Regions from separate parts of the Blautia faecis genome, predicted to be linked through region 1. Evidence: riboswitches for the same ligand, from Rfam matches in the RefSeq annotation. Region 1 holds a riboswitch; each other region holds the start of a gene.

Region 1 (7,691 bases):
ACCTTATCATCCTCTTCTTCGTGATAGAACCAGCCCGGTCTGATGGAGACATCTGTTTCAGCCGGATACCAGGCAAGTCGTTCTTCCTTCGCAAGACGTTCCCTGCTTCCCAGATCAGACTGTGTTTCATCCAATGGTCTTTCACGGAACTCTTCATTATCCTCCTGCTGGCTTAACTCTGCGGTCAGAGCCGGATCTTTCATATCTGCTGCTACCACGCTCCATTCACTTGGGCGTACCTCACCAGCTTCATTTCCACACCAACGGATATCAGGACCAGAAATAGAGATCACAGCATTTGGCTGCAGCTTGCGAACTACCTGGTAGTATCTTTGCCAGTCATATTTCTGTACCTTTCCGTTTGCGCCTTCCCCACAGGCACCGTCCAACCATACTACAAAAATATCACCATACTCTGTCAGAAGCTCTGTAAGCTGATTCACATAATAGTCATCATACTCTTTTCCTTTTCCATAGGATTCATTGTTTCTGTCCCAAGGAGAAAGATAAACACCAAATTTCAGGCCATATTCTCTGCAAGCCTCCATTGTTTCTCTTACAATATCACCCTTTCCATTTTTATATGGAGAGTTTTTGATACTGTGTTCGGTGTATTTTGATGGCCACAGGCAGAATCCGTCGTGATGTTTGCAGGTAAGGATCAGTCCCTTCATACCGCCCTCTGCGGCTGTTTTCGCCCACTGTTTTGCATCCAGCTCTGTCGGATTAAAAATAGATTCCGGCTCTGTTCCATCGCCCCATTCTCTTCCGGTAAAGGTATTTACTGTAAAATGAATGAAACAGAAAAATTCCATGCTTTCATATGCAATCTGTCTTGCGGTCGGTACTGCTTCAATTAATCTTTTGTCTTCTTTTAAGCCGCTATAGTTCATAATCATCCTCTAGACATTTTTATTGTTACATCCCATTGCTATATTTCGTTATCTTAATGATTATTTTGCTTTCAGCATTTTACTGTTCTTTAATTCTTCATTTGCCTTTTCTACATTCATCTGTGACATAATAAAAGTAATGATTACACAAATCACAACTGGAATCCACAGATACATAGTATGAAGCATGCTAAGGCAGGAATCCGGCTGTACAGCAAGTGAACTGTTAAAGTGGCTGAATTCCAGAAGCCAGCCTGTAATCGCAGTTCCAAGTCCTCCTCCAAGTTTCACACCAAGGGAAGTACAGGAATACATGGTTCCGTCTACACGTTTATGCTTTGTCAGATAAGTATACTCTGAACAGTTAGCAATCACCGCATTCATATCACCCTGCCATGGTCCCATACCAAATGCAGCAACGGCTGTAAAGGCAATCATAAGCGGTACGCTTCCCATATAAGCAGCAACTACTACAAGGGCACGTCCAATGGTTCCAATGGTATATCCAACCAGATTCAGCTTATATAACCCTTTCCATTTTGCTACTAAAGATGGTGTAATAACCAGTGCAATGATTAACGGGATATTGATTGCCCAGGAAAATACCGGGAACAGATCCTCGTTTTTCAATACATACATCATGTAATAAATACCCATACTGAGCATTGCGGAATAAATCTGCTGCAGAATGTAGGTTACGCAGATCATAATATAAAATCTGTTGGAAAATAACAGTTTTGCAGCTTCAATAAGGCTATATTTTTCATCTACTGCGCTTGATGCATCTTCGTTTAAGACTTCTTCTGGAAGCTCTTTTACAGATAATGCAGAAACTGTATTTATAATAAGTCCAATGATGGCATAAATGATTGCTACAATTCTCCATCCAGCAGCTCCCCCTCCCATAATCTCAACAAACTTGATAGTAACAGACTGGATCAAAAGACTGGTAGAAAATGCAAAGATAAAACGGTAAGATCCCATTTCTACACGTTCTTTGCTGTTTTTGGTAATCAGAGCTGTAAGAGCTGAATATGCAATGTTATTTGCTGTATAGAACACTGCATTTAACAGGGAATATGCAATAAAGAACCATGCATACTGCGCTGTCTGTCCAAGACTTTCCGGAATTGCAAATACACCGATCAAAGTAACTGCACAGCCGATATAACCATACAGCATCCAGGGTTTTGCTTTTCCCATTTTTGTTTTTGTCTTATCAATCATAGAGCCGAAGAAAATATCGGTCACTCCATCAAACAGTTTTGATACTGCAATCAATGTTCCTACAATACCCGGGTTCAATCCAACAGTATTGGTCAGATAGAGCATTACGAAGGTGGAAAGGAATGCATATACCACATTTCCAGCCACATCTCCGGAACCGTATCCGACTTTGTTGTACCATTTCAAATATCTTTTTTCTTCCATGTTTTCCTTCTCTTTCTCCTGTTTTTTCAGGTTTATTTTCGTACTTCCTTAATCCGAATATAATTATATCTTTATCTTTCCCAAAATTACATAAACAACATTTAACAAAACATGCACAAAATTGTAGAATTTTAAAAAATAGAACATTTCAGGATAAAAAATGCGTTCATTTATAACATAAGGTCAATTATTCAAAAAAATAAGAGGGCTGCATCTTACAGCTCTCTTATTTTAAATATACATCCTATTCTTCATATCCCTGCGGATTATTAGACTGCCATCTCCAGGAATCTTCACACATCTCACGGATACCGTTCTCTGCTTTCCAGCCAAGCTCTTTTTCTGCCTTAGATGCATCACAATAACAAGTTGCAATATCTCCGGCTCGGCGAGGTTTGATCACATATGGAATTTTCACACCAGTTGCAGCTTCAAAATTCTTTACAATATCAAGAACACTATAGCCCTTTCCGGTTCCCAGATTGTAAATCGCAAGCCCAGGATTTTCCCCGATTTTCTTAAGCGCTTTTACATGCCCCTTTGCCAGATCCACAACATGAATATAGTCTCTTACACCAGTTCCATCCGGAGTATCATAATCATTTCCAAATACACCAAGTTCCTTCAGCTTACCAACTGCTACCTGTGTAATATATGGCATAAGGTTATTGGGAATGCCATTTGGGTTCTCTCCAATTGTTCCACTCTTATGTGCGCCAATTGGATTAAAGTAACGAAGAAGCATAACATTCCATTCTGGATCTGCTTTCTGGATATCGGTAAGCACTTGTTCCAGCATGGATTTTGTCCAGCCATACGGATTCGTACACTGTCCCTTTGGGCATTCTTCTGTAATCGGAATCTGTGCCGGATCTCCATATACAGTTGCTGAGGAAGAGAAAATAATATTTTTCACATTATGTTTTCTCATTACATCAACCAGGGTTAAAGTGCCTGCTATGTTATTTTCATAATACTCCCAGGGCTTAACCACAGATTCTCCAACTGCCTTCAAACCTGCAAAATGGATGCAGGACTCAATAGTTTCCTTGTCAAAAATATCATTTAAAGCATCTCTGTCCAGAATGTCTGCCTTATAAAACTTCACTGGTTTTCCTGTGATTTTTGATACTCTGTCCAGTGCTTTTTCACTTGCATTGCTTAAATTGTCCAGTACCACAACATCATATCCTGCATTCTGAAGCTCCACTACCGTGTGGCTTCCAATATAACCAGCACCACCTGTAACTAAAATTGCCATAATGATTCCTCCTGAACGGTTTTTTCTTTTATTATAGTCTGATTTTTGTAAAAACATATGGACAAAGTTTTAGAAAATATGGAGAAAATGCCACGATTTCTTGTCTGTTTTCTTAATTGCAAAAACTTATATTTTTATATATTTTTTTCTTGCTTTTTCCAATAATTTGCTATATACTGCCCCATGTAAAGTAATGCAGAGTAAATTCATGAGCGTAAAGTGCCTTCCGGATGGAGAGTTGCCGGAGGACGAAAAGAGAAATCTTGCGGTTCGTGGATTGCTTCTCGCTGCAACAGAAGATAAATATGAATCCATAAATTATCTCCTATTGTGAGCGAAAAAAGAAAAGGAGGTAATTTTTTTATGGAGAAAACAAAGAACATGTTTCTCACCTCAGCCAAAGAGCTGAAAACCACTTCTACACTGGCAGTCTGTGCAATGCTTGCTGCCCTGGCACTGATTTTAAATTCAGTTGCTTCTATCAATATCGGTCCCTATGTAAAAATTGGATTTTCCGGTATCCCAAACCAGATTGCTGATTATTTGTTTGGACCCATTACCGGATGTCTGTTTGCCGGTGTGCTGGATATTGTGAAATTCTTTATCCGCCCTGATGGTCCATTTTTCTTTGGGTTCACCTTTAACGCAATGCTCGCGGCATTTATTTATGGATGTTTTTACTACAAACATAAGCTCACTTTCCGTCGCGTGCTGATTGCAAAACTGGTTGTCGTTCTGATTGTAAATGTTCTGTTAAATACCTTATGGCTGGACATGCTCTACGGAAAAGGATTCCTTGCAATCCTCCCAATGCGTACTGTAAAGAACTTGATCATGTGGCCAATCGATTCCTTTATCTTCTTTACCATCACAAGATTGATTGAGCAGACAGGAATTTTTAATCTTTTTAGAAAACCGGCTGCCAACTGATTACATATATTTGAAAATATAAAAACTTTGCGATATCAAATAAAAAACGCGAATATTCCAGTACTAAATAAGCCACTGATATTCGCGTTTCTTATTATCCTAACCACTTAAAAGAAGGATAGTATCTTACAACAGCTTTCCCCAAAATCTGGTCAAATCGCACGAATTTGTTTTTCCATGAACGTGAAGCTCTTTTCATTCTCCCAATTAGACACAGTCTGTCTGGTAACATGAAATATTTTTCCAAATCCCTCCTGGGTCAGCGCCTTTTCTTTTCGTATTTTTAATATCTGCGTTCCAATGTTCATATTTGCTCTGCTCCTGTTCTTCCTATCGGTTTTGCTTCTCACTTGGATTATATAAAAAATTCTGCCAAATGAAAAGCAATTTACCTTTTACAGTGAAAAAAACAGGTATGCAAAGCTTCTTTGACATGGTATTTTTTAAGAAGATTCACGTTTCTCTACTTAATCTGAATCCTTATTTTTTCACCGACAGGTGTCCAGTCAGATTCTGCAGTGATTTCACCTGTAGTTCCATCATATGCGCTTTCTTCGGTTCCATAATCTTCATCCGTTTTATCTGCTGCGTCGGTATTTTCTTTCTGGTCTGTATCGTCTTGAAGCCTTACTTCTGTGGGAGCATCTGCCCCTCCGATAATTTGAGTTTCAACCGGCTCCTCTGCATCTGACGGATTCTCTCCCTCCAAAGTATCCTCTGGAACTTCTTCTACTTCTTCTGTAGTCTCACCAATTTCTACAAAATCGTCATCAACCCAGACAGTGTCTGCAGCAGCCATATAAGGCTCTCTGGTATAAAGCTGTAATTCCAGATAATCGCTGTCAATATCCGGAAGTAAAAGAACCGGACCGTCAGAATCCAGCTGATACATGCCCCAGAAACTGGTTTTAAAACTCCATTGAGATTTACCATCTGCTGAATTACTGCGCAGTTCATACTGTACCTGATTTCCTTTACTGTCTGTCCCCATAAGCATCATCTCATTACCATTATACAGCTTTTCCTCAAGTTCTTCCGGAATTTCTGCCGTAATTATACTTTGCAGTTTATTCATGGAAAAGTCTGTTAATTTTACGGTTCCTTCTTCTGTTTTAACAGAAACATCTTCCAGCTTTTTATGAACTGTCTGTTTCATAAGCTCCGCATGGGGAATAGAAAAATCAAACTCAAACTCTGCAAAATAATCTTCGCCAAGATTTTCATTTTGATAGGCACCAAGTACCAAATGTACTTCCGGATTTTCTCCCAGATCCCCACCAAGGGAAAAGCGGGATTCCAGAACAGCATCATAGACATTTTCATCCAGTCCAATATTTAGTAAATCCTCATCCGAATACGGCAGATAGTGTCCGCTTTCGTATTCTTCAATTTTCTGTCCATTTATTGTAGTTTTCTGATAATCAATGTCAAGCTGTGTATTGGCAAAGGTCCAGGCATCCTGACCATCATCCGTGCCCTTTTGCCCGGAAGATTTTTTTTCTGCATGCACCTTTGTTAACAGAACCCCATTATCCAAAACAACTTCTTTTAATGTTACAGTAATTCCTTTGTCTTCTTTAGAGGTATTCAACACTTCCGTATAAGATTCAATGCTTTTGGGGAAACCAAGGGTTTCTCCTATGGACAATGTAATATTTTTTATTGCAGCCTGGATATGTGGATTAGAAAAGATAACAGAACCCAAGGTGACGATCACGCAGGCAGCTGCTGCTTTGCTCCACCCTTTTGGCCTCCGGTTTTCCTTTTTTTCACTCCATTCCCGCTCTGCTTCCTCTATATATTTCGGATCAATATTACCAAATTCTTTTGAAAAATCAAATTTTTTCATATGCGTCCTCCTTCTTTTTCCAACAGTTTCAACAGCTTTTTCCGGTTTCTGTATAAATTCATTTTCACGCTTCCCGCTGACATATGATGCTTTTTGGATATTGCAGAAACAGGATCTAAAAACCAGTATCTTCGTACAAAAATATTTCTGTCCTTTGGAGACATTTCTTCCAAAAAACGATTTATGGTTTCCATCAGTTCTTTTTCCGCCAGCTGTTCTTCCACGGTATAAGTTACATTTAGCTGATCCATTTCCTCTATAACATCTGCCATATGAACATCCGGGCGCTTGCCTGCAAACTTTTTCCTTAAACGGTCGATACTAAGATTTCTTGTAATCCGACCGCAAAAGTGTGCCAATACAGGAGGATGCGTAGGAGGAATCTGTGACCATACTGAAAACCAGGTATCATTCAGACATTCCTCGGCATCTTCTCTATTTGCCAATAAATTCCAGGCAATCTTGTAGCAATAGGGATGATACTTAGTACTTAATTCTATAATTCCATTCTCATCTCTTTTCAAAAACAGGTTTATAATTTCATCATCATTCATTTACAGGTTGTCCTCCGGGTTTCTTTAAGCTAAAAGTCACTGTCCATAATCTGACCAGCAACAGATAAGGCGCCTTTTTGAATAAAAATATTTCCATTCATATTATATATCGTAAAAAATAGTGGATGGTAACAAAAAAATTTAATTTTTTTCAGTTGAGATCCAAACTACAGTTTTGGTTTTCAGAAGATTACCTTTTAGGGGTAAAAATAATGAAAAGCAGCCGATATTCTCATTTTATATATCATGAGATACCGGCTGCAACTGCTGTTATAAAATATTTTCTTGTTCTGTAGTTTTGTACTTCATACTACAGCATTCATTATAATCACGGTCAGAATACGTCCTATAAACAGTCCACAAAACGCATAAAATCTTCTCTTCCTTTTGGTGTGCATTTATAAACTCCGGCATCTTCCAGCACATGAACAAACACCAGTCCTACTTCTTTTTGAAGAATTGCATGAATGTTCTCTGCATTAATATCCGGATATTTTTCCAGCAATTCTTTCACCCAGTCCTCATGCTTTGTTATTTTTTCATTTGAAGAAATATCTTTTCCAGATAAAATGTATTCCTCTAAAAGCTCCAGCTCTTCTTTTAATCTGGCCGGAAGAGCTGCAAGCCCCATTACCTCGATCAGCCCGATATTTTCCTTTTTAATATGATGGTACTGTGCATGTGGATGATATACACCAAGTGGATGTTCTTTCGTCGTAATATTATTGCGAAGTGTCAGATCCAGCTCGTATACATCCCCCACTTTACGGGCA
Region 2 (7,691 bases), on a different contig from region 1:
GCTCATCAAGAGTAAAATCTCCTTCTGCTTTCGGCAAAATTCCAATGAAGCTCAGATTATTTGCATAGTATTTTTCAAATGCTATTGCCGCGTCATTTTCATAGTAATTATCACCGATGCTTGTCATGTACTTTGTTTCTTCGTTATCGCCGAATTTTTCTTTTTCATCAGAAACATCCCATGGATCCTGGGACCATCCGGATTCAAAATACAATGAATTGGTGAGACACAATTCACTGTTTTCATTAAGCATATCAGGTTTCATAATTTCCGGAATCAGCCCATCTGTATTTTCATTGCACCATGCATTAATAGTATTGCATGTGTTTTCTTTATCAGAAAAATCAAGAATTTCCGCCTCTGCTTCAAAATTATCTTCTGCATTTTTTTGAAATTGGTCCTGCAGAGTCAGTCCCCGATTTACCCATAAAGCATCTGCAATTTTTAATTTCGATGTATAACCATAATTTTCATCTTCTGTATTATAGCTTTTAATTACATTCATATACTTTCTGGCATATGCTGCAAAATCATCGGTTCCTAAATATTCATTTAATGCGTTTTTCGTTTCGCCCTTGGCACCTTCTGCAATCATGCCAAGGGCGAAGTTAAGGCTTGTGGGGCTGAACATTATATTGGAATCCTGATTTTCTTTGGCTATTTCATCTGTAAGGTTAATAGAATTCTGCAGATTAACTGATTTATCAAGATCAATGTTCTTTTCAGCTGCATTTAATTCTGCGTGACTGGCTGTGGCAGCATATGCATGGATTGGAGGAGCCATGGTTGTCATGAACGTCAGTGCCCCAGCAAAAAGTTTTATTTTATTCATGTATAACCTCCTTGTACGGTCGATAAAGTCCTTTTAGCAAAGGTTTTCTGCAAGTTTTTGTTTTATTTTAACATATTTGTTTCTTCTTTCTGTTATATTAATTTTCATTTAGTATAAGCGAATTTCCGTATTTACAAGCAGCTCTCCCTCATATTGTAGTTTAACAGAGAAAAAAAGTTTTTCCTCTGAAAGAAGCAGGTTCAGAAAAACTTTATCACCTTCCCATGTAGGAAGCTCTGGCACTATTTTCTTATCAACCCAGCATAGTTCGCCTTCATTGCATTCAATCAGTTCCCCGGTATATCCATCGGCTGTAAATACACACATAAGCTCAGATTCACATTCGCTGTTTATAAAGGTTACCAGGCCACGAAATTTGTAGGAAGTAAGTGTGAGTCCTGTTTCTTCTTTTACTTCACGCAGAAGACATTCTTCAGGGGATTCCTGATCTTCTGTATGTCCACCTACACCGATCCATTTGCCTTTATTTATGTCATTTTGCTTTTTTACTCTGTGAAGCATCAAATATTTGCCATCGTTTTCGATATAGCATAAAGTAGTTATTGTCATTTATTCTCCTTCCCGCAGGCACTGCTTTTTCTGTAAAATATAAAACAAGGGCGATGCATATCAGTTTTATACATGCCCCTGTTTACTGTTTTAAATGATTAGCTTCAGATTTCGCGTGTAGCTTCTTTCAGCCATTCTTTTTCCTCTTCTTCCAGATATGGAGAAATCTTTTTATATACCTGTGCATGATAATTATTAAGAAGTGCCCGTTCCTGCACAGTCATCAGCTCGGGAACAACAGCATCCAGATCAAACGGTACCATAGTCAGATGTTCAAAGCACATAAACTGGCCAAATGAGGTTTTCTCTGCTTTTTTGCATACAAGCAGGTTTTCGTGGCGGATTCCATATTGGTTTTCCACATAGTATCCAGGCTCATCTGATGTGATCATACCCTCTTCCAGTACTGCATTATCTCCCTGAATAATTCTCCAGCGGAAGCTGTTTGGTCCTTCATGAACATTCAGAAGATAACCAACTCCATGTCCTGTTCCATGATTAAAATCCTGTCCCATTTCCCATAACGGACCACGCGCCAGATAATCCAGATTTACACCAGTACAGCCATAACGGAATTTGGCATTTCCAAGGTTCAGCATGCCACGTAAAACAGCGGTAAAATATTTCTTCTGCTCGTCATTCACAGAGCCCATAACAATTGTGCGGGTGGTATCTGTAGTACCTTCGTAATAGTGTCCGCCTGTATCTGCCAGAAGGAAATTGCCAGGCTCAATGGCAATATCTGTCTCTGGTGTTGCAGAATAATGGTTGATTGCAGCATGAATGCCATAAGAAATAATGGGGTCAAAGCTGTTGTCGATAAAGTTCTCCTGCTGGGCACGGAAGCTGTACAGCTTCTCTCCTGCACTTAACTCTGTTATTGGAATTTTGCCAACATTTTTCTTTAGCCAGCAGATGAATTTGGTAAGCGCAACTCCGTCTTTGATATGAGCGATACGTTCATTTTCTACTTCTACTGGATTTTTAATTGATTTTGGAAGAAAAGTCAGGTTGGCTTCATCCAGAATCGTTACTTCCTTCGGAATACTGTTTACCAGACGACAGTTGGCTTTCTTTTTACAAAGAAGAACTGTCATGTCTTTCTCAAATGTTTTTACATATTCATAAATGCTGTCATAGGGCAAAATGGTTACGCCATCCTTAGATAATGCGTCCAGAATTGAAGCCGAAAATGCTTTTTCATTTGCAAACAGCCTGATTTCTGTTTTGGTCATGACCAAATAAGAGAGAACAACCGGACAGCAATGTACATCGCCGCCACGAATATTCAGCAGCCATGCAATGTCATCCAGAGAAGTCAGTACAAATCCATCTGCACCTTTCTCTTCCATTGATTTACGGATTCTTCCACATTTGTCAGCACGGGATTCGCCTGCCCATTTTACATCCAGTTCCATAACCGGTTCGCAGGAAAGTGCCGGACGATCTTCCCAGATTTCTCCTACCAGATCAGAATCCGTCTGAAGAGTGGCTCCTTTTTTTGCAAGAAGTTCGGCCAGTTCATCTGCTTCTTCGGCGCTGACGGTTCTTCCGTCAAAACCAAGGCACATTCCCTCGCCTAATTTTTCTTCCAGAAACTGGTGCACAGTGGGAACATCTGGTTCTCCCATTTTAAAAAGCTCTACACCCGTTCCCTCCAGCTGTGCGGCCGCCTGGATGAAATATCTTCCATCTGTCCACAATCCAGCCATATCCTGCATGATGACTGCTCTGCCGGCAGATCCGGTAAAACCTGTAATATATTTTCTGCACTTAAAGTATTCTCCTACATATTCAGATGCATGAAAATCATCTGTGGGAACAAGATAAGCATCTATTTTCTTCTCTGCCATTACTTCCCGAAGTGCGGTGATTCGTTCTTTAACTGTCATAAAACTGACTCCTTCCAGTGAATTTTGTCTATTCCTATTATAATATCCACGTTACCTTTTCGCAACCTGTTTAAGAAAAAACACTTTTCTATTCCCAAAAGACGTGATATACTAACTTTCGAAATGAATGATATGCAAAATAGGATTTTATGCGTCAAGTGTTCGGTGAATGGGGAGTTGTCACTGAAACGAAAAGCACGTCTTACGGTATATTATCCGCACCCGTTGCAAGCACTATAAGAGGGATATCTCATATTGTGTCAGAGCCTGCCTGAAAGGGATTTTCTACAAGACGCACGTTGCGATTTGTGGAAACGTTTTTTAACAGACTCAAGGGAATGTTTTCGACATACATTCTATCACAATTGGAGATATCCTTTTTTGCGTATTAAGCAGGCAGATATTCGAATTCGAAAATCCTTCCCCGGTTTTATCAAAAAAGGATAGTCTCCGCAATCAAATACAAAGGAGGTTATTTTTAATGGTTGACAAACAAAAAGTAGAACAGGCCATCCGCCTGCTTCTGGAAGGAATCGGTGAGGATATTACCCGGGAGGGACTGATTGATACTCCCGACAGAATTGCACGTATGTGCGAGGAAATTTACGGTGGTCTCGATCAGGAAGCAGATCCCCATTTACTGAAGCAGTTTCCAGTAGAAAATAATGAGATCGTATTGGAAAAAGATATTACTTTTTACTCTATGTGCGAGCATCATCTGATGCCTTTTTATGGTAAGGCGCACCTGGCTTATATTCCCGATGGAAAAGTCACAGGATTAAGCAAGCTGGCACGTACGGTAGAGGTTTATGCCAGAAGACCGCAGATCCAGGAACGCCTCACAGTACAGATTGCGGACGCTCTGGAGCGTGCCCTCTCTCCGAAGGGAATTATGGTTATGCTGGAAGCAGAACACACCTGCATGACCATGCGAGGCGTTAAAAAGCCAGGAAGCAAAACAATTACGACTGTAACCCGCGGAGCCTTCAAAGAAGATAAGGAGCTGCAGAAAATGTTCCTTTCCATGGTCGGAAAATGAGCAGTTCTTTTTCTGAAACAAACCGTATTTCTTTAATCTGGCGGCATCCCCTTTATCAAAAGCACTGTAAGAAAATACAGGAGCTTGAAAAAGATCGTATTTTCTGCAGACATACGCCGGAACACTTTCTGGATGTTGCCAGGCTGATGTATATTTATTCTCTGGAAAACAAGCTTAATCTGTCCAGAGAAATCATTTATGCCACTGCTCTTCTTCATGACATTGGCCGTGCGCAGCAATATCTGTCGGGTATTTCTCATGACATTGCAGGAGCTGAAATAGCCGGAAAGATTCTGGCAGATCTGCATTTTACAGAGCAGGAAAAAGAGGAAATATTATCTGCGATCAGTCAGCACAGGACGGATGGATCTGATAATGTGTTGGCTATGCTGCTATATAAGGCTGATAAAAAGTCCAGAAATTGTTTTTCCTGTTCAGCAGCTTCAGAATGTTACTGGCCTTCTGAGAAAAAAAATCTGACAATTGAATATTAAGCCTTCTAAAAAATCTAACAGAAAGGATGGTTTCTATTTATGAAAATTGGAAATCGTTTTTTTGATACACAAAATCACACTTATATAATGGGAATTTTAAATATTACTCCTGATTCTTTTTCCGATGGCGGGAAATGGAATCATTTAGATGAAGCTTTGCGGCATACAGAAGCCATGATCGCGGATGGTGCGGATATTATCGATATTGGCGGGGAGTCTACGCGTCCCGGACACACGCCGGTCAGTGCAGAGGAAGAAGCTCAGAGAGTTTTGCCCGTTATCGAAGCGGTCAGAAAACGTTTTGACATTCCCATTTCTGTAGATACCTTCAAAAGCAGCGTGGCAGAAAGTGCGATTCAGGCCGGTGCAGATCTGGTCAACGATATCTGGGGATTAAAATATGATTCTGAAATGGGCGCTGTAATTGCCAAATATGATGCTGCATGCTGTCTCATGCACAATAAGTCCAATACAGAATATAACAATTTTCTCATTGATATGCTTTCTGAGACACAGGAATGTGTCAATCTTGCAAGAAAAGCAGGAATCAAAGATGAGAAAATCATTCTCGATCCAGGGGTTGGATTTGGAAAAACATTTGAGATGAATCTGGAAACTATGAATCATCTGGAGCTTTTTAAGAATCTGGGCTTTCCGGTTCTTCTTGGCACCTCACGCAAGTCGATGATCGGACTGGCACTTGATCTGCCTGTAGACCAGCGTGTAGAGGGAACACTGGCTACCAGTGTAATTGGTGTGATGAAGGGCTGTTCTTTTGTGCGTGTTCATGATGTCAAGGAAAACAGACGCGTGATCCAGATGACAGAAGCAATTTTGGGTTGTAATTGAGAGTAAAGAGGACATTCGCAATCCGCTTTGCTACTTGCTCATGAACGCAGTCGCGAAGCGACTGCGTTCAAATTCCTCAAAATTGTAAATAGCCAACAGAAAGGAACAACTGTTATGGATGAAACCAGATTTGATAAAATAGAAATTAAAGAACTGGAAATTTTTGCCAACCATGGTGTCTATCCGGAAGAAAATGTACTTGGACAAAAATTTGTTATTTCTGCCACCCTCTTTACCCACACACGTCAGGCCGGGTTAACGGATGATCTGTCTGCTTCTATCAATTACGGAGAAGTCAGCCACATGATTACAGATTTCACCAGAAAACATACTTTTAAGCTTCTGGAAGCACTTGCAGAAAATCTTGCAGAGATGCTGCTCGACTCTCTTTCCGATCTGGAACAGATCACACTGAAAATTGAAAAGCCCTGGGCTCCTGTTGGTCTTCCACTGAAAACCGTATCTGTGGAAATCACAAGAAAATGGCATACTGCATACATTGCTTTTGGCTCTAATATGGGAGATAAAAAGCTGTTCATCGACAATGGGATACGTGGTTTGAAAAAAACAAAAGGATGCCGGATAGAGGCCGTTTCTGATTATCTTGTAACAGAACCTTATGGTGTTACCGATCAGGATGAATTTCTGAATGGAGTTTTGAAAATGCGTACCCTTCTTTCACCGGAAGAATTGCTGGAACGTCTTCATCAGCTGGAACAGGAGGCAAACCGGGAACGTATTATTCACTGGGGTCCTCGTACTCTGGATCTGGATATTCTCTTTTATGATCAGGAAATCATTGATACTGCAGATCTTCACATCCCCCATCCGGATATGCAGAATCGTGACTTTGTGCTGGCTCCTATGAACCAGATTGCCCCTTACCTCAGGCATCCTGTACTAAATCAGACAATTTCACAGCTTTTAAATATTCTTCTTTGCCGCTAAACGAACATGTCGCCTACCGGCTACATCACATATGAAAGTCAGCTGTTCCGCGCCTATAGCACTCCCACAGCTGCCGACCGCATTCGTAATCCGTGCTATCACGCCACCGTACGGTTCCGTATACAGCGGTTCAACCAACTTAACAAGTGACAATCTAACATTGGGGCTGCCGGAAAACAGGCAGCCCCTTGTGTAATAATTCGCATCTGCTGTCAGGAAGTGAGACGCTGTCCGCAATATTCACAGTTGCACAGGCGGCCTTTTATTATCTGATTCTTTGCACCGCAGCTGGGACAGGTAACTGTAATATAAATCTTCTCATTCACACGTCTGTTTGGTGCAGTAATCAATATATAATTTTCTTCTCTGTCTATCTGAATATTTCGAATATACCCTTTGGCAATCATTTTTTCCAGTTTCCTTACAGCATCTTTTCCCATCTCAGTCTCAAACTTCTCAAATGAGAGCGTGCTCTGGGCATAAGATTCAAACCAACAGGCTATTTCTCTGGCTTTTTTCTTCTTCAATGCTTTCTGGATTTCCCGGAAGGTGGGATACAAAAATAACAATCCCAGTATAATCTCCGTTGCTGCCATTCCCCAGCATCCTTCACCAATATATTTCTCTGCTGCGCCAATAGCTCCCAGAGTAAAAAGTATACAGAAGCCACAAAGAACCCATTTCAGTTTTCCTAACACTCCTGTTTTTTTATTCTTTTCTGTTAAAAAATCATTCATGTCTGTTTCCTCTTTCCCCAATTAATCAATCTCTGTTATATACGAAAGCCTGTTTAAAAAATCATTCCTGCAATCTGCACACCCTGATGAATCTTCTGTCAGCATATACCAAAATCCGTCTGTCAGCCAGCTCCCAGCAAAAGCCACGCATCGCCTAACGGATCGTAATAATAAACCACATTATCTCCTGCCGCATAATATTTTTCTTTTGTAAAATGTTCCTCATGATCTGTCCCTATAACAAATACCGGACAGTTTCTTCCCTCAATATACTCCTCCGTACCGGTATACCACAGGGACATTCCAAGACCAAGGTAATAACTAACTTCG
Region 3 (7,691 bases), on a different contig from region 1:
TAACCTCCATTTTCCATATTCGCGTAAACAAACTGACCAATACACAAAAAAGCAGCCAGCCATTGTCTACCTTCGCTCTCTGAATATCCATCAGAGCGGCGCAGCCTGCCGCTATAGCAGGAAATATTCTGTAAAAAAGCATAGACGTACCATCCCTTCTTTTACATAGGTTTACTAATAACAGGAGGCTATCTTGAAGTATTTTAGAGCCTGTTTGAGAAAGGCTTTCTGTATTTTATCTTTCGTAGAATAGGGAATAGTCGATCTGAAAAGATGACCTTCGATACCAGATGACTTCTGGTGAGTCTTATTATAGGTTCTCTATCTCCATTTGTCCAGTCTTTTTTTTACAAATTTTTCTAAAAAAACTATAAACCTTTTTGTTCTTGCAGTATAATATTAACGGAGGTAAAATTATGACAATATTAACATGTCTTGGTGACAGCATCACCGATTGTGAACACTGCTTTTCCAGAGATTTCCTTGGCAATGGCTATGTAAAAATGCTGTCAGACTGTCTTAAAAGGGACGGCTCAGACTATCAGGTACGCAATTATGGCACTGACGGCTTTACTATAAACAGACTTCTGCAGAGAATTCAGGGTGATTCTGATTTTACAAGTGATATTATAACAATTTTAATCGGAATTAATGATATTGGATTAATAATGAATACGGACAGAACACCGTTTCAGCAGAGGAATATGCTTTTTTCTTTTTACAAATGCTATGCAGATCTTATAACAATATTAGCAAAATCAAATTCACGCATTATTTTAATGGAGCCATTTCTTTTTCCCTGGCCTGCCTGTTATAGAACCTGGCTTCCTTTTCGCCAGAAAATATCACAAATGATCCACCAGCTATCAGAACAGTTTCAAATTCCTTATCTTACATTGCATGAGGAATTGAATGAAAAGGCGCGTCGTTATGGATATTCAGAAATTACTACAGATGGGATTCACCTTACTGAGCAGGGACAAAAATTTCTGGCAGACAGATTGTATAAATTAATTTGCGGCTATTCACCGTACTAGTACATCGTTTTCGAAATAACTATACCACTCACTTGTCTGTGAATCCGATTGCACAGGTATAAAAGCCTCGGCGTAGCCCGCTACGCCTGCGTTTTTATACCTGCACACTCGAATTCACATCTTACGCGATTGGTATAGTTATTTACGAAACGATGTACTAGAGCGTGTTTGAAAAAGGCTTTCTGCAAGATGTGTAAAAAGCGATCTGTCTTATAACAGACTATTTTCAGTTGCATTGCTGGATACAATTATGTATAATGACCCTAAACTTATAAAAGAAGGTTTTTTTATGGATAAAATCATTAAAGAAATTGAAGATATGTCACTAAATGCATGGCCCTCCCATAAAATGGAGCTTTATGATGGATGGATTCTCCGTTTTTCCTATTTTTATACACATAGAACAAACAGTGTGGAGCAGTTCGGAACTTCTACCCTTTCCTGGAGGGAAAAGGTTTCTTTCTGCGAAGCAGAGTATGCCCGACTGGGCAGCCCTGCAATTTTTAAGATCAGTCCTCTGGTTTCTCCGGATTTTGATTATCTTCTGGAAAACCGCAACTACGAAATCCAGCATACAACAAATGTTATGGCAGCCTCACTGGATGGAGCAGATTTTTCTGCGCCTTGCGATCTGGTAACTCTTACTGACGATATTCCAGATATTTGGATTGAAAGTCTTTTTGATCTGAAAGGCACCATTAATCCTGTTCACCGTGCTGTAGTTCCATCCATGTATCATGCCATTGTAAAAGACACCGTATGCGCCTCCATCTGGAGTAACGGAAAAATTATTGCAACCGGGCTTGGCATTCTGGATCGAAATTATATTGGATTGTACGCTATCCATGTTCGCGAAGATTTCAGACACAAGGGTTATGCTCGTCAGATTTGTACTGCACTTCTAAAAGAAGGAAAAAAGAAAGGCGCAACTAAGGCCTATCTTCAGGTAGTAGAGGGAAACACTCCAGCACGCAATCTTTATGAATCACTTGGACTTCATTATCTCTACACCTATTGGTTCCGGGTTCAGACACATACAAACTGAAAACTTTTCAGAGCATGTTTAAAAAAGGCTGCGATCAGTGTTTATCCTGATCACAGCCTTTTATTTGGGAATCGTATTTTTTGACTTATTCAACAAGTTGATTTCTCAAACAATCAACTTTCCAGTAAGTGCATTGCTTCATAATCCATCTTATGCCATATTATTTAATTTGGGGTTTTGTATATAATTCAGATCCTGGACTGCTGCCATTTATACGGTCTTCTTCTCCAGCTTAGCAGGTCTTATGTTTCCTACAACCATGCCTGTAAGCGGGCTGAAATAAAGAAGACTGGTAAGTACGCAGTAGATTGGAGTCATGATTGCAAACTGTACAAGACGTCCTGGCATAATTGCATAGAAGTTTGCTCCGATCATTACCAGTCCTGCAGTGGTCAGTCCAAGTGTTCCCACTACGCCAGAGACTGCAATTGCGACACACATAACAACAGTCTTTACTTTTCTGTTCTTTTCAGCCATTAGTTTTCCAGCCAGTCCGGGGATCACACCCCAGGCAACTGCTGATAAAGTAATCAGTGGATTAACTCCATAGCCTTTCATAAAACATCCAATGATATCGGCAACAGCACCTTCTACACCACCAGCTACAGGTCCCATCCAAAGACCTGCCAATACAGTGGCGACAGTTCCCAATGTAATTCGATATACACCAAGATCAATTACCAGAACGCGTGACAGCACAAGCTGGATTGCTACCAGCAGTGCAAGGAATACAAGAGTCTTAACACTCCATGTCTGTTTGTTTTTACGCATAAAAAAAACACCTCCATAATGATTAAAATAACAGAGTAGTTACCATAAATAATAATCCCTCCACATTATGAGATGTTCTCACATGTAGCAACGGGTGCGGAAAATATATCGTAAACAGTCCTGCTGCTTTTCGTTTCACGGCGACTCCCCAGCCAATGAACACTTGACGCATAAATTCCTACTTCGCTATTATTTATTTAAAATGATTATAGCACAAAATATAGAAATTTCAATATGTATTTGTTATAATATTCACATAAATAAATTAGTCGTTACTGTTTACTGGTAACGTTCCGCGAGTGTTTTTTGTGAACAAAGTTCACAGAAAACCCGAGAATCTTAGCGCGAAATCATGCGAATGCATGATTTCTGTGCATCGCGAAGCGCGTTACTGGTCACGGAGTGAACAGTAACAATTAGTCGTTACTGTTCACTGACAAATGTTTGTGCATACTCTCCTCTTTTTCGCATATTCTAAGAATAGCTTCCCTTATATAGGAAAAATATTTGACAAAAAGGAGTGTTTCTATGAATATAAAATCCACAAACAAATCATCCTGCCAAAAACAGCCGCCACTACAGAATCCTTACAATGTTTTTTATAATAATTACATGAATACAAATGCTACTACAGAATGTACAGGACTTGGCTATCGTATGCCGGATAACTCGGAGGAATGGAATGCCTGCCGAGAGGTTTTCGATTTTCTTCCTGTACCATTTCCGGATTCGGAGGATACAAAGCAACAATGAAAAATTTCACAAAACTATTACTTGGCTCTTTGGTACTGTTCTCTCTGTCAGGATGTACTGCCGGTGATATGATCACCAGCTATACTTCTACATCTGATCAGAGTGAAACCACCTTACAGAACACTTCAGGAACACCCAAACAGCGTGTTTATATGGATGAAATCAAAGGAACCCTTAAGGATTTCACCGGTGCCACCCTGACTATGGAAAGTCAGGAACAAACTTACGTTTTTGATCTTTCTGAAGCAACTTTGGAATGCGAAGATGGCATGATCACTGGAGATGAAATCAGTGTCATTTATGAGGGTCAGCTCTCTAACAAGGATACCAGCACTGTAAAAGCATTGAAAGTAGTAGACGACTTTCACAAAAAGAATCAGCTGGAAGTACGAAAGGCCTATGGGGAAGTACAGAGTCTGACTCCAAATACCATTACCATAAAAAATAAAAAAGGCAAAACAGCCACCTATCCAATCACTGGAACAGAACAATATTATCAGAATGGCATCCGTACCGGTGTATGGGTATACATTCATTTTAAAGGCAAGTTTGCTTCCAGTCAGGATACCCAAAGTTCTTCTCTTAATGCCAGTCATCTGAAAGTACTAAGCATTTCAGATATTGATCCGCTTACACTTCCAGATCCAACACCAACACCAGATCCTGCACAAGTTCCTGCCGATGACTCAGCAAAAGAACAGCAGATTCATGCAGAAATTCAGAATATTTCCCTGAATACGCTCACAGTTCTTCCCTCTGGCTCTGATAGCACAATAAATGTAGATTTGTCTCAGACTCCTTCTTACTTTAAAGGTGGAACAGCACCAGGCTCCTATGTAACCATAACTTACACTGGACAATTTCAAGGAAATTCACTGGATGGTGTTACTGTTACAGCAGTCACCGGTGATGATCCGGATTCTCTTGGAAGCCGGGAAATTACCGGCTCAGTCAGCGGTACAATTATAGGCCATACAGCAAATACCGTCACACTTCAAACTGGCGATGGCGCAACCATAACCTGCTTTACAGAGGGGGCAAAGGATATCTCCACCAGTAATATGGAATCCGGCGCAGGTATCTGCATTACCTTTGATCCTACAAAATCCAAAAATTCCAACATTTATACATCTATCAAGATTCAGGACGCCTGAAGGTGTCCTGAATCCTTTTCTCTCCATCTGCCAGCCAGGCTCTCACATCCCCGGATTCTCCCAGAATGTCCATAAATGCCTGGTATTCATCCATTAAGCCCTTCCCATGTAAGACCATATAAGCTCCTGCATCACTTCCAAGAGCCACCTTTGCTCGGTACTTGTATGCCAGACGAAGGTTCTTTGCGGCCAGTTCTATAATAGGATCAAGCACTGATTCCTTATATCTTCCACATCCACGAAGATTTCGAATTGTCACAAGAGTAGGAACCCATACACTATCACTGTCAGCTAATTCTCTGATTGTTTCCGGATCAATATAATTTCCATGTTCTACCGAATCCACACCAGCTTCCACAGCTGCCTGTACGCCATAAATCCCATTGGTATGGCTCATCACCGCCATCCCTTCTTCATGGGCGATATGTACCATCTCACGGACTTCTTTCCTGTCTAAAGGCGTTCCGGTAATCTGTCCGTGGTTATTAAAATCCAGAAGTCCCGTGGTCATAATTTTAATAAAATCTGCCCCTTTGTTTTTCGCTTCTTTCAAAAGGACATGGTATTCTTTCATAGTGTCAAAACCTTTTCCCACTATAGATCCATAGTGTCCATTTTTATGGATGGCAAAAACAGGAGTACGATAATCAATTCCGTATTCCGGTGCCAGTCTCCTGGCTCTTTCTGATACTCCTAATGCATCTCCACCATCTCTTACAAATACAATTCCCAGCTCTTCATAAACTTTCAGATGTTTCCGTATCACTTCATCGTTTACATGATCCTTATGAATAGAAATTGCCTCTTTATAATTCAGTCCATCCATGATCAGGTGCGCATGACACTCTCCAAACATTTCTTCCTATAACACTGATTATCTTGAAAAATAATTCAGCTTTTCCTTTCTTCCGCAGAACGTGTTTGAAAAAGGTCTTCTGCAAGATGTGCATCACAATTTATGGGAGATTTTGTCCGGAGGAGGGCGTCGTAGCAGGCTACGACAACCGAATTCGGGCAAAATATACCGCAAAGTGGGGCGTACAGATTGTGGGAATGCTTTTTCAAACATACTCTGATACGGATTTTTTCCAATCCTCTTTTATTATTTATTACAACTATTCAGCAGGTGCTATTCCGCAAGGTGCTTTTGCGAAGGAACTGAACAGTTGCTATTTATTTTCAAAAAAGGCTCGAATTTCTTTCTCGGAAGCCTGCACAGAACCCTGTACAAAGAAAGGCTTACCGCCTCCTCTGCCATTCAATGCTGCATTCATCTCTTTCGTAAACTGACGTAAGTCTCCGTCTTTTTCTCCCATAGCATACTTATAGCTTCCATCTGCATTCCTGGAGAATACTACACAACGCCCCTTACAAACCTGTAAAATTGCATCTGCAAGCTTCTGAACGCTTCCTGCTTCCATTCCTTCCTGGAATAAAAGCACATTCTCTTTTTCTTTCCATTTAGCAGCTTCGCCAACGATAAATTCTTCTTCTAACGCATGTACTCTTCCCTTCAGAGCAAAATTTTCATCCTGAATCCTTGCTACCGCTGACGCTGTTTTGTCCATTTTCGCAGACAGCTTCACGGAAATCTGACGATTCTGTTCATTTATCATGTTCAGATAATCAAGCACTCGCTTACCTGACAGCATTTCCATACGAACCCCCTCACGGAATTTCACTACAGAAAGCAGCTTCACCATTCCAATTTCTCCAGTACGCGTCACATGAGTTCCACAGCATGCGCAGGTATCTGCTCCCGGGAAGCGCACAATACGAACCCATCCGGAAAGCTCTTTCTTACTTCTGTAATCCAGATTTTTAAGTTCCTGCTCTGTAGGATAAAAAATCTCAACTTCCTGATTTTCCCAGATAATCTGATTCGCTTTCGCTTCGATTTCGGCCATTTGTTCTTCATCCAGCATTCCGCTGAAATCGATGGTGATCACATCGCTTCCCATGTGGAATCCCACATTGTCATATCCAAATGCTTCATGTACCAGCCCACTTACAATATGCTCTCCGGAATGCTGCTGCATAAGGTCAAATCTTCTGCCCCAGTTAATTTTTCCTATTACATCCATACCAACTTCCAAAGGCCCATCTGTATAATGAACTAACTCTCCATCCTTCTCATGAACTTCCTTAACATTTATTCCGCCTAATATACCGGTGTCACTGGGCTGTCCGCCTCCTTCTGGATAAAAAGCTGTCTGGTTTAAAATTATTTCATAGCCTTTCTTGCTCTCACGACACTCCAACACCTTGGCGGTAAATTCTTTTTTATATACATCTTCATAATATAACTTTTTTGTATCGTACATAAATGCTCCTTCTTTCATAAATTAAACAGCAGGATTTATTTCTATCTTTTATTCACGAAACTGATTATAGTCTATTTATGCTCTTCCCGCAATTTTTATTTTTTCTTTGTATTTAGTCATTTCAGGACGTGTTCAAATATACCGCAATCTCCCACAAAGTGGGGCGTGCAGATTGCGGGAATGATTTTTCAAACACGCTCTAGCCCATCCGATATCTATGAATTCTCTCATGCAAGCATGGCTCATTCATGGTTTCCATCCGGGACTTTTATAGTAAAAACACCTTGCAAAATAGTACCAGCTGAATAATTACAAAATTTTTATTTATTTTTGAAGAACTTTATCAGGCAGTCGCGTTATAATTAGAGAACGGACAGGAAGGAGGCTGATAACATTTCACAGGAAGAATATCTGGAATATCTGATTGACCAATACCAGAATCTGATATATTCCATATGTCTGAAATCAGTAGGTAATCCTTTCGATGCAGAAGACCTCACTCAAGAGGTATTCCTGTCTGCCTACAAAAGTCTCGCCCACTTCGATGGGCTTTATGAAAAAGCCTGGCTTAGCAAAATTGCAGTACGCAAATGCCTTGATTTCCTAA

Evidence for each region. A riboswitch is a leader RNA that binds a small molecule or an ion and turns the genes downstream of it on or off. The one in region 1 is predicted to bind tetrahydrofolate.
Region 2: it holds a riboswitch for tetrahydrofolate, as region 1 does, so the genes downstream of both, folE (GTP cyclohydrolase I FolE) here and PGQ38_RS16815 (folate family ECF transporter S component) in region 1, are expected to answer to the same signal.
Region 3: it holds a riboswitch for tetrahydrofolate, as region 1 does, so the genes downstream of both, PGQ38_RS06715 (folate family ECF transporter S component) here and PGQ38_RS16815 (folate family ECF transporter S component) in region 1, are expected to answer to the same signal.

What each region holds. Positions count from the first base shown of each region.
Region 1 is NZ_JAQDKY010000047.1:9,164-16,854, reverse strand. It holds gene PGQ38_RS16830 (alpha-L-fucosidase) at 1-893, opposite strand, end outside; gene PGQ38_RS16825 (MFS transporter) at 954-2,324, opposite strand; gene galE (UDP-glucose 4-epimerase GalE) at 2,569-3,585, opposite strand; THF riboswitch at 3,780-3,877, shown strand; gene PGQ38_RS16815 (folate family ECF transporter S component) at 3,949-4,515, shown strand; gene PGQ38_RS16810 (helix-turn-helix transcriptional regulator) at 4,668-4,823, opposite strand; gene PGQ38_RS16805 (DUF4179 domain-containing protein) at 4,979-6,364, opposite strand; gene PGQ38_RS16800 (RNA polymerase sigma factor) at 6,361-6,918, opposite strand; partial or broken gene PGQ38_RS16795 (UDP-glucose--hexose-1-phosphate uridylyltransferase) at 7,265-7,691, opposite strand, start outside.
Region 2 is NZ_JAQDKY010000033.1:576-8,266, forward strand. It holds gene PGQ38_RS14130 (serpin family protein) at 1-832, opposite strand, end outside; gene PGQ38_RS14135 (NUDIX hydrolase) at 941-1,402, opposite strand; gene PGQ38_RS14140 (aminopeptidase P family protein) at 1,507-3,294, opposite strand; THF riboswitch at 3,428-3,524, shown strand; gene folE (GTP cyclohydrolase I FolE) at 3,776-4,333, shown strand; gene PGQ38_RS14150 (HD domain-containing protein) at 4,330-4,827, shown strand; gene folP (dihydropteroate synthase) at 4,867-5,676, shown strand; gene folK (2-amino-4-hydroxy-6-hydroxymethyldihydropteridine diphosphokinase) at 5,791-6,624, shown strand; gene PGQ38_RS14165 (hypothetical protein) at 6,837-7,361, opposite strand; gene PGQ38_RS14170 (hypothetical protein) at 7,484-7,691, opposite strand, start outside.
Region 3 is NZ_JAQDKY010000009.1:90,572-98,262, reverse strand. It holds gene PGQ38_RS06730 (prepilin peptidase) at 1-142, opposite strand, end outside; gene PGQ38_RS06725 (SGNH/GDSL hydrolase family protein) at 417-1,037, shown strand; gene PGQ38_RS06720 (GNAT family N-acetyltransferase) at 1,327-2,082, shown strand; gene PGQ38_RS06715 (folate family ECF transporter S component) at 2,293-2,853, opposite strand; THF riboswitch at 2,940-3,041, opposite strand; gene PGQ38_RS06710 (hypothetical protein) at 3,382-3,606, shown strand; gene PGQ38_RS06705 (hypothetical protein) at 3,603-4,760, shown strand; gene PGQ38_RS06700 (amidohydrolase family protein) at 4,741-5,616, opposite strand; gene PGQ38_RS19800 (DUF6783 domain-containing protein) at 5,652-5,825, opposite strand; partial or broken gene PGQ38_RS19795 (DUF6783 domain-containing protein) at 5,742-6,050, shown strand; partial or broken gene PGQ38_RS06695 (alanyl-tRNA editing protein) at 5,972-7,084, opposite strand; gene PGQ38_RS20495 (DUF6783 domain-containing protein) at 7,076-7,393, shown strand; gene PGQ38_RS19790 (RNA polymerase sigma factor) at 7,478-7,691, shown strand, end outside.